Alkalihalobacterium alkalinitrilicum: one gene and its partner. The protein of the gene in region 2 interacts with the protein of the main gene of each other region in a pairwise test. Links are inferred from orthologs where the notes say so. Each region holds a gene or a part of one and is shown on either strand. Other genes may lie near its edges.

Evidence for each region.
Region 1: the proteins of nadE (region 2) and dnaA interact in binary tests that used the Escherichia coli proteins (3 or more experiments, as listed by UniProt). The link is inferred for Alkalihalobacterium alkalinitrilicum from one-to-one orthologs.

What each region holds. Positions count from the first base shown.
Region 1 is NZ_KV917368.1:3,749,803-3,752,790, forward strand. It holds dnaA (chromosomal replication initiator protein DnaA), read right to left. Parts: upstream 2,177-2,988; coding sequence 824-2,176; downstream 1-823. Other genes in the region: dnaN (DNA polymerase III subunit beta), read right to left, coding at 1-657; rpmH (50S ribosomal protein L34), read left to right, coding at 2,838-2,975. UniProt on the Escherichia coli protein: Plays an essential in the initiation and regulation of chromosomal replication. Binds in an ATP-dependent fashion to the origin of replication (oriC) to initiate formation of the DNA replication initiation complex once per cell cycle.
Region 2 is NZ_KV917368.1:81,394-90,076, forward strand. The notes cover bases 3,420-6,273. They hold nadE (ammonia-dependent NAD(+) synthetase), read left to right. Parts: upstream 3,420-4,359; coding sequence 4,360-5,187; downstream 5,188-6,273. Other genes in these bases: BK574_RS00425 (acyl-CoA thioesterase), read left to right, coding at 3,420-3,789; tlp (small acid-soluble spore protein Tlp), read left to right, coding at 3,861-4,088; BK574_RS00440 (DUF4352 domain-containing protein), read left to right, coding at 5,390-5,914; BK574_RS00445 (PHP domain-containing protein), read left to right, coding at 5,919-6,273. Outside these bases: BK574_RS00415 (DMT family transporter), read left to right, coding at 1-909; more of BK574_RS00425, read left to right, coding at 3,364-3,419; more of BK574_RS00445, read left to right, coding at 6,274-6,788; BK574_RS00450 (HD-GYP domain-containing protein), read left to right, coding at 6,915-7,862; BK574_RS00455 (reverse transcriptase-like protein), read right to left, coding at 7,871-8,545. UniProt on the Escherichia coli protein: Catalyzes the ATP-dependent amidation of deamido-NAD to form NAD. Uses ammonia as a nitrogen source.

The DNA of each region.
Region 1 (2,988 bases), 3.7 Mb from region 2 along the record:
ATCTTCTAACACTTTACTTAACTCAATTAAACTTTTCCCTGGGATTACAACATTTTCAAAACTTAATTCCTGATTATTCGTTTCAACTTTTGCTTTCCTTAACGCTAATCGATGACTATCTGTTGCAGTACAGATCAATTCACCACTTTCGACCGTCAAGTTTACACCTGTCAACACCGGACGCGTTTCCTGAGTGGACACCGCAAACCCTGTTTGTCGAATAATGTTTTTTAATAAGTCTTGAGGAAGACGAAAAACGTGATGTTCCTCTACTTGCGGTAACCGTGGATATTCTTCAGGATCTAATCCATTTAAATTAAAAACAGCAGACCCTGACCGAATGGTTGTGGCAAATTGATCTTGTACCGTAATTTCAATTTGGTCTTCAGGTAATTTCTTTACGATTTCTGTGAAGTATTTTGCTTGAAGTACAATACTTCCTTCAGCTAAAACTTCAACAAGTACTTTTTCATTTTCTTCGCTTGGTATAAAGCTTTCAATTGAGATATCTGAATCACTACCAGTTAACGTAACGCCTTCTTTTGTAGCCACAATTTTAATACCTGTTAATATCGGAATCGTTGTTCGTGAAGATACAGCTTTAGATACATGTTGGACACTATGTACGAAGCGATCTCTATTTATAACAAATTGCATGATTTGATCACCTTTATATATATATTTTTTATTTAAAAAAAGTAGTAGTAATAGTAATAGGGCCTGTTAATATGTGGATAAATGGAAAATAACCGAGAGATACAGCCTATACACATGTGGATAATGTGTGTATAGGCTGTGATAAGTTATTCACAAAAGTCACAACCTAATTTCTAAGTTGCTCTATGATTTCTTGAACTTTTTGCTGAAATTCGTGATCAACTGCTAATAATTTAGATATTTTTTCATGAGCATGAATAACCGTTGTGTGATCACGCCCACCAAATTCACTACCAATCTTAGGTAGTGATGAATCTGTAAGTTCACGAGACAAATACATTGCAATTTGACGAGGGAAAGCAACGGATTTCGTCCGTTTTTTTGCTTTAAAATCATCTAATTTCACACTATAGTGTTCTCCAACTGTTTTTTGAATATCAATAATTGTAAGCACTTTTGGCTTAGAATTAGGAATAATATCTTTAAGTGCATCAGCTGCTAAGTCGGCATTCATATCTTGATTAATAAGGGAAGAATACGCGACAACCCGGATAAGAGCTCCCTCTAATTCACGAATATTTGTGTCGATTTGGTTGGCTATATAAAGCATGACTTCATTTGGAATATCTAAATTTTCAGCTTTTGCTTTTTTTCTTAAAATTGCAATTCTCGTTTCTAAATCAGGAGGTGTAATATCCGTAATTAATCCCCACTCAAAACGTGAGCGCAACCTGTCTTCTAATGTCGGAATTTCTTTCGGTGGACGGTCGCTCGAAATGACAATTTGTTTACTTTCTTCATGTAACGCATTGAATGTATGGAAAAACTCTTCTTGTGTTTGTTCTTTTCCTGCTAAAAATTGAATATCATCTATTAATAGGACATCGACATTTCGATATTTATTGCGAAAATGAACAGCTTTATTGTCACGTATGGAGTTAATAAACTCATTGGTAAATTTTTCAGAAGATAAATAGACTACTTTGGCATTTGGATTATGATCAATAACATAATGACCGATCGCATGCATTAAGTGTGTTTTCCCTAATCCAACTCCTCCATAGATAAATAAAGGGTTGTAAGCTTTTGCTGGTGCTTCAGCAACAGCCAAGGATGCTGCGTGTGCAAAGCGATTTCCAGACCCAATTACGAACGTATCAAACGTATACTTCGGATTTAACATACTTTTAGGGATATCACCATTAGATGGAAGCGGCTCTTTAGGTAACTTCTTTACTTCTTGTTCAATTAAAAAATCGTCCTCTAACTGATTTTTTGGAATAATAAATTTAACGTTCAAGCTAGATCCTGTAATATCTTCTAACGTTTCAGAGATAATACTAGAATAACGATTCTCTAGCCAATCTCTTGCAAATTCATTTGGTGCTGTAATGATGATCGTATCACTTTCAATATTATTAGCTTTCGTTGCCTTTAACCAAGTTTCAAAACTAGGCTTACTCACTTTGGCTTCCATAGCAGCTAGAGCTCGGTCCCATAAATCGTTTATGTTCTCCAATGATCGCTCCCTCCTTTTCTCTAGGGATTTGAATTCCGTTTCCAGAAATAATTAAATAAAAACTTGGTTATTATCCAAGTTTTTATAGGATAGTTTCCTTCCTCTACTGTACAAGCTTTGTATAATGCACTTTTTTGTAATTGTATAAGTATGCAATACACATATTATGTGGAGAAATGTATAATATAGTAGAAAAACGTCGTATATATAATTATAAACATCATGTGGACAAGATAATAAACAGGTTTTAATAACTGTCCACAATTTTATCCACACCCTGTGAATAAAATTTTAGTTTAAAAAATTATCCACGGGTGAAAACAAATATATAATAGCAAAAAATACAAGCTGTTGCAACGCTTTTATCACTTTATCCACAGTATACTAGTGCTTGTGTTTAAAAATTGTCCACAACACAAGATGATGTGTATAGTCTGTACATAGGTTTGAGGAGAAGTCAAAAAATGTCGATAAATGTTATCCACAAGCCGAAAATAGAATACGAATTTCAAATGATGGCTAGTTAATATAATTATTTGTAATACATTTGAAAGATTTAACAGGTGTAGAATTATAAAGGTACACTTGACAATTGGATGGTTAGTTCCTTATAATTTACAAGAATGTCTATGTTGAGTATATCCTCAGGGAGGTGTTATAGATGGGAAAACCAACGTTTCAACCAAATAACCGAAAGCGTAAGAAAGTTCACGGCTTCCGTGCACGCATGAGCACACCAAGCGGTCGTAAAGTTTTAGCTCGTCGTCGTCGTAAAGGGAGAAAAGTATTATCTGCATAGGCCACTGGAATCT
Region 2 (8,683 bases):
ATTATGTTGGCAATAGCAACAAGTACATGGGGAAGTGCATTTATTGCTGGAAAGGTTGCAATAGAAAGCTTTGAGCCAGCTACTGTTGCCTTTTTTCGTTTCTTAGGTGCCATGTTGCTTTTATTCCCAATTATGTGGATGATGGAAAAAAATCGACCAAAGCCAACAAAAAAAGATTGGGGTCTTTTTGCGTTATTAGGGCTTACTGGAATAGCAATCTATAATATTTGTTTCTTTTTAGCAAGCAAACATGCTCCTGTTATCAAAAGTTCTCTTTTTATTGCAGCCAATCCTGTTTTAATTGTACTTTTATCAGGATGGTTTTTAAAAGAAACGATCACCAAACGCCATATCGTTGGGATGATTGTAGCGTTATTTGGCGTAGCCATTATTATTACGAACGGACAACTCCTAGACCTAGTGAAAACTGGGTTTGAACCGATTGATTTTGTTTTATTGGGTGCAGTTATTAGCTGGGCTCTTTATAGTGTTTTAGGCAAAGTAGTTCTTGGGAAGTTTAGTGCGATTGTGTCGACGACTTATGCTGTATTTTTTGGCACATTATTTTTACTACCATTTGCCCTTTATGAACTAACGTGGTCTCAAGTGCAAGGGGCAACGGTAGGAGTTTGGGCTTCACTTCTACATATGAGCATATTCGTTACAGTTATTAGTTTTATCATGTATTATCAAGGAATAAAACAAGTGGGTGCTGCAAAAGCATCTATATTTATTAACGTAATGCCAGTTTCTGCTGTTATTATGGCAACAATATTTTTAGGTGAAACATTTACAATGGCTCATGGTGTTGGGGCATTATTCGTACTGTCAGGTGTGTATATTGGTACATATGTGAAAACGAAAAAACTAAAACGTAATACACCTTCACAAGAGGCAATGGTAAAATAAAGGAATAGATGAACTAGAGGTGAATACCTTGAACAATGAATTAAATATTTTAGTAGACGATATCAATAATAAAGTAAAATTGTGGCTAGACGGACCAGAACTCTTTGACGATGAACCATTAGCCCTACGTTACCTTACCTTTTTAGAAAATCGAACAGAACCTATCGCCAGACGACTACGTGCTTCATTATTATCCTTACTAGCCTTAAAAAGAAGTGAACGGTATAAGAGCGATGATCCGTTACTAACGAAGTGGTTAGATGAAGCATTAGCGATTGAACCAAATCAACCGATAGCGAATCGGATATTTATAAACCAGTTAATTTCAAAACTACAAGTAGATATTATCCCTGAACAGTTACCTCAAATTCGGGAAACTGACCATGGTGCCTCGAAGAAAAAGATCGCTCAAGATTATTTTCAGATTGCAAATCAATTCTTTTCTAGAGCAAACAATGTTAATGCCATATTGATAAAGGCTAGGCAATCTGCAGAGAAGTTAGACAAAAATGAGCACTTGGAAAAGATTAATGAACTTGAAAAAATTATTGCGGATTTACACGAGCCGATGCTGTCGATTGCAAAAGCAACTGAAGCGTATCAAGAGTCAGCTACGGGCATTTTTTACTCCGCTTCACAATTAAGTGAAATTCGACTTTCGATTAAGCGGGTCGAACAGTTAAAAGAAGTATGGCAAAATTCGATCCAACGGGAAGAATCCATACAAAAGGAAGAAGATCGATTCCCTCAATCGTTTCTTACACTAAATGAAATGGTCGGATTGTCGGAAGTTAAAGATCGGGTGAAGGGACTATATCATTTCCTTCAGTATCAACATCGGCGAAAAGAAGAGGGGTTTCATATTCAAGATGACCTAAGCTTAAATATGATTATTACAGGAAATCCAGGCACTGGGAAAACAATGTTGGCTCGCCTTCTAGCTAAAATTTATTATGAACTTGGAATATTGCCTCGCGAAGACGTCCTTGAAGTGGATCGCTCGCAACTTGTTGGAGGATTTGTTGGACAGACAGAAGAAAATACGTTAAAAGTGATTGAGAAAGCTTTAGGAGGCGTTCTTTTTATAGATGAAGCTTATAGCTTAAAGCGAGATGGTGCTGCAAGTAATGATTATGGACAATCTGTTATTGATACGTTAGTATCTGCGATGACAAATAGCGAATATGCGGGGAAGTTTGCGGTAATTCTGGCTGGTTATCCCGAGGAGATGCGTCAGTTTTTATGGGCGAATCCTGGACTAAGAAGTCGCTTTCCAGAATCTAACCATATCCATTTACCTAATTATTTAATCGATGAATTGTTATTAATAGGAGAAAGAATGGCACTAATAAATGATTATGTATTTTCGATTGATGGGTTAAAAGAATTACAAAAGAGAATTGAAAACGAACAAGTGGATGAAACCTTTGGAAATGCACGTACCGTGAAAAATATAGTGCTAGACGCGATCTTCAAAAAGGGTTCCCGAATAGATATGACGAAACCCTTAACTATCGAACAAATGACGATCCTTAACGGACAAGATGTTAAAAAAGCTCACTTGAACAAGAAGAACAAAAAGAAAGTGCATTAAAACGGTTATCTCAATTGATTGGTTTAGATGAAGTGAAAAAAGAAGTACAGGCATTAAGTTCGTTAGTTCGTGTTCAGCAACTACGTGCTGATAAAAATATGCGGGTGATACCTGTACAACTTCACTCGATATTTACTGGGAATCCAGGAACTGGGAAAACGACAGTGGCTAAATTATTTTCTGAGTTATTAAAAGAAATCGGTCTTCTTAAGCGAGGGCATGTTGTTATTGCTAGTAGAGCAGATCTTGTTGCAGGTTATGTTGGCCAAACGGCAATTAAAACGAAGAAAAAAATTCGTGAGGCTTTAGGAGGGGTTTTGTTCATTGACGAAGCGTATTCGTTGGCAGCAGGTGGAGAAAAGGATTTTGGACGGGAAGCCATCGATACGTTAGTTGAAGAAATGACCAAGCATAATGAAAATTTAGTCGTCATTTTAGCAGGTTATCCTGATGAAATGAAGCGTCTCATTGACCAGAATCCTGGTTTAGAGTCGAGGTTTAAAAAGTATATTCAGTTTAACGATTATTCAAAAGAGGAAATATTCGATATGGTTATGATGTATGCAACAGAATACGGTTACCAACTAAATAATCAGGCAATCAGTTATGTCCAGGAGGAACTACAAAATATTAGGATAACAAGCAATGGACGTTTTGCGGTAAATTTAGTTGAAAGAGCGATACAAATGCAAGCACAACGCATCTGTCAATTAAATGAAGATGCTATTGAAACTTCATTGCTTATGACATTACAAAAAGAAGATTTTGTAATATGAAGTGGGGTTCATTAAAAAGCAAATGTCTTCTAAATGGTTTTTGACAATTTTGTCAAAAAATTTTAAATAGAGGAGGAGAAATGAATGAAAAAATCAATTACAGAAATAGAAGTACGTTATAAAGAGACCGATCAAATGGGTGTCGTTCATCATTCAAATTATGTGGTTTGGTGTGAATTAGGACGGACACATTTAATTAAAAAATTAGGTTTTAGTTATGCACAAATGGAAAGAGACGGTATTTTGTCACCTGTGACGGCGATAAATTTAGCTTATAAATCTCCTGCAAGATATGGTGATACGGTCACAATTGAAACGTGGGTTGAACGATATGATGGTATAAGAGTAGTATATGGATATAACATTATAAATCAAGAAGGCGTTCAATGTGTGACAGGTACTAGTGAACATGTATGTGTAAAAAAAGAGTCGTTTCGCCCAATTTCAATTCGTAAGCACTTGCCTGATTGGCATGCTGTATACGAGCGTGAAAAAAAGGATGCAGAGTAAAAAAATTAATGGAATAGAAAGGAACCTCCTGCAGCAAAATAGATACGTAATAATCTTAAGGAGGAACCTTCATGGCTAAACCAGATAACCGAAAAAACAATGTAGAAAGACTACAACAAATGCGAGAAAACACAATCGAAAACATTGAAGCTGCCGAAGAAACACTAGCTCAAAGTGATATGGATGGTGCGGAAAGACAAGCAGTGGAGCAAAAAAATGAACGACGACGAGAAAGCATCAATGCATTTGAGGCAGAAATTAAAGATGAAAAAGAAGCTCGTGAGCGAGGAGAATATTAATAACAGCAAAAGCAGGTATTGTAACAGCAATATCTGCTTTTTTTGATTCTGAATAAAGAGTTGTTGCTTGCTCTATGTTAATTTTTAAAATTTTAAACTTACAAAGAGGAAAACAAACTTGTAAAATGTAATGGAAGATTTTTTTACAAAACTGCTGACAAAATTCATTTTGTAATGTATATGTTAAAAGGATGGAAAAACTCGTTGTCTTAGAAAAAAACGGGTAAATTATGACTAGGACGGAAAAGGTACTGGAGGTATAAAAGTGGCAATAACGCAGCAACAAGAAATTATGACAGCTCTACAAGTGAACCCTGAAGTTGACGCAAGTGTAGAGATTAGACGGAGAGTTGAATTTTTGAAATCGTATTTACTTCATACTGGAATGAAAGGGTATGTTCTCGGAATCTCTGGTGGACAAGATTCCACTTTAACTGGAAAACTTGTTCAGTTGGCGATCAATGAATTAAACAATGAAAATCAAGAACAAACCTTTACTTTTATTGCAGTACGTCTTCCTTATGGGGTACAACTAGATGAAAAAGATGCTCAAGATGCTCTTGATTTCATAAACCCCACCGAAAGAATTACCGTAAATATAAAACCTGCGGTCGATGCAGCTTATTCTTCTTTTACAGAAGCTACAGGGGCAACATTATCCGATTTTAATAAAGGGAATACAAAAGCGAGAGAAAGGATGAAAGTGCAATATGATCTAGGGGCTCATTTTCAGTGTTTAGTCGTTGGAACCGATCATGCTGCTGAAGCTGTTACTGGATTTTTTACGAAGCATGGTGACGGAGCATGTGACATTGCGCCACTATTTGGCCTAACGAAACGTCAAGGCAAAGCATTGTTAAAGGAACTAGAATGTCCTTCTCACTTATATCAGAAGACACCAACTGCTGACTTAGAAGAAAACCGACCGGCTTTACCTGATGAAGTTGCTCTTGGAATGACATATGAGCAACTAGATGATTATTTAGAAGGAAAAGAGGTACCACCTGAAGTTCAAGAAAAAATTGAGCGGCGATACGTAATGACTGAGCATAAACGTAATTTACCAGTGACTATATTTGATAATTGGTGGAAGGACTAATAATTCTTATAAAAGGCTAACCTGCTAAAAAGTTACCAAACAATGGCCAACATTAGTGAAAAACCATCAGTTAAGGTGAAATGAAGCCCTTTGCTGATGGTTTTTCACTTTTTTGTCATAAAAAAAGTGAATGATCAGCGTTTCCTCATCATAATATTCAATGGTTCTTATTTTAAACGAATTTTTGGAGAGGAAGTAAAACATGATTAAACAAAAATATATTATATTATTAGCGCTCTGTTCTTTATTATTTGGTTTTGCTGGTTTTTGGGCTGGGACAAACTATGCGGCTTCAACAATGACGGATGTGGAAGAAGTTGAAAAGGTAGAGGATCAACGTTTGCAAGTCGGAGATAGTGTAACGATTAATGGGGTGGATTTAACTGTTAATGATGTGAAATTAGATAGAACAAATGAGGAATATGATTACGTAATTGTTGATTTAAGTATTACGAATCAAAAAGAACATATTCATGAGTTTACGCTCCATAAATTGACCTTAGTGGATGAAGAAGGTTACGCTTATGAACATGATCATCAATACGACACAAAGGGGATATTAGGTGGTCAAATAGCACCACAACGAACTGTTCGTGGAGAAGTTGCTTTTTTTGTTCCTAGTAATGAAAAGTATGAATTTATTTATACAGACCATTTGCGAACTGGACAGGTGATTTGGTATGTTGATAGTAGTAGTATGAAAATTGTGAAAAGGGAAAAGGAATGATTAGATGACAAATGAGCATATAAATGCGGACTTACACATGCATTCAACGGCTTCAGATGGGGGATATAATCCAAGTGATTTGATAGAAAAGTGTAAGCAAGTGGGTCTTCAATATATAGCATTAACGGATCATGATACTACAGCTGGCGTTAAAGAGGCGATTGAAAAAGGGCGAGAACTAGGCGTTTTCGTAATACCAGGGATTGAATTTTCAACGAAATATAAAGGGAAAAGTGTACATATGCTTGGTTATGGGCTGGATTATGAAAATCAAGAATTATGTGAAATGTTAAAAGGTCAACAACGTATGAGAAGAAAACGACTAGATGTTATCATAAATAAATTAAAAGCAGTAGGTCTTATTTTAACCGCAGATGATGTGTTAGAGTTTGTCGATGGAGGAAGTATCGGTAGACCCCACGTAGCAAAGGCGTTAATTAAAAAGAATTATGTTCATGATGTTGCAGAAGCTTTTGAAAAATATTTAGCTGAAGGTCGTCCATGTTATGTTCCGAAAGAAAAAGAGATGACACCTGAGGAAGCAATCAATTGGATTCATCGAATGAATGGGGTTTCCATTATTGCACATCCTGTCTATTATGATTTAGATGACTGGATTGAAACTCTCGTTACTGAATACGGATTACAAGGTGTTGAAGTGTATCATCGCGATCATTCCAAAGAAGATCGTATTCATTATGAAAAGCTAGTAAAACAAATTGAAACAAAACATAACACAACGTTATTAAAAACTGGTGGTTCTGATTTTCATCATGAAGACTATGGGAGAGTTCGTGAACCTCTTGGAGTAACGAGAATTCATAACAACTACGCAAAAGAACTTATTGCTATGCTTGAGAAAAAGAATAGATAAGTCCCTTTCTGTTAGCTGGTTTATGGTAAAATATACAATAGGAGAAAAAAATATATTGGATACATAACCAAAAGAGAGTGAAGAGAAGTGCGCCTCATACAGATTGAAGAATATAATCAGAAAACAATGGAGCTTGCAAAACCGATTCACGATGTAAAAGGAAGAGTCTTATTAGGAGCTGGCCATCGAATCCATCCTAAATATATAGAGAAACTAAAAAATTTGAACATTAAATATATGATCATTGAAGATGCGATTTCACAAGGAATAACATTGGATGAAATGGTTGATATGCCAACATGGATTGATGCTATTCAATGTGTTCAATTGGCATATGAAACGGTCAAAAATAAACAAACGCTTCCGTTTCGTGAGATTCAAAAAATCGCAATTAAGTTAATATCTGAGGTAAGAAATCGAAAAGTTGTGATGCTAGCTCCTTCAACTGCTGCAGCTGCAGAAGTACAGGAGCATGCTCACTGTGTCAATGTTACATTAATCGCGCTCCAAATGGGGAGATTTCTCAGATACAATGAACTTCAGTTAAAAGATTTAGCGTTTGGTTGTTTAGTACACGATATTGGAAAAGTAATAAGTGAAACTAACGAAGTACATCCATTAAAAGGATTTAATTTAATACGAAATGTGAGAGAAGTAAACCTAGTTTGTGCCCATATTGCTTATCAACATCATGAGTGGATTAATGGAGAAGGCCACCCAAGAAAAATAGCAGGAAGTGCTATTTTGGAATTTGCTCAAGTCTGTGCAATTGCTAATGAATTTGAGCATCTAATTTCTAAGGAACGAATTAGCGCCTATACTGCGATCGAAATGCTTATGACGAAAGCTGAAAAAGTGTATTCTCATAAAGTGATCGATGCTTTGTTCAAAAGTGTTCCTTCTTATTTACCAGGTATGTGGGTGGAATTAAATACAGGTAAAGAGGCAATTGTTACTAAGATTGAAACACATATTCATCGACCTTTCGTTCGGATCATTGAAAGTGGTGAAGAGATTTCTTTAGAAGACAACTCAACGCTAATTATTACGAAAGAGCTGTCTTCGGTTGAATAAGATGAAATTTAGTTTTCACTATTATTGCTTAAATTGAAGTGACTTGAGATAAAGATTTCGTTTAACGCTTGGGAAGCAAGTTGGTCTGCTTCCCGATTTTCTTTTCTAGAGATAGATGTAAAGTTTATTATGTAACCAAGTTGTTTGGTTTTCTCTTCAATTCGATTAAGCCAGCGTTCCAAATCTGCCTCATAACATGGCCATTCATTTGTCAATTGGTTTATGACAACCATTGAATCGCCTTTAATCGTTAGCTCTGTGTGGTGGATTTCAAGTTCTTCTAATTGCAATAACAAATACCATAATGCAGCATATTCAGCTTCATTATTTGATTCGATTTCTTCTATTCGTTCATTTTTACGAACTCGATATTTGTGCCCATCTTTTTCGTAATAGATAACGATACCAAGGCCAGCTATGTTTGTGGATTTATCAAAGCCACCATCAAAGTAAGCAACAATTTGGTCAGGTTCCTTCGATTTTTTTTCTATAAACTTTTCTAATTCTTTTTTTGTCCATTCTGAATCCAATTGGTCATAAAATCGAAGCTGTTTCACTCTGCCTGTTTTCTCTATATCTCTTACAAAAAAAAGAGTATCTTGAATAGTCATAAAATCAGTGGTGAGTACATACGTATTTTTTCCTTTAGGAACTAGGTAGTGCCATTCTAATCGGATTTTCATTACGATCCACCTCAATTTTGAAAAGTCTTAACAAAAAAATAATTGCGAATTATATAAAACCATGATAATTTAATAAATTAAAAGGGTAAAGTTTTATTTTGTATTCAGGTTGAAAAAAAGCGGACAAAGTCTTACACG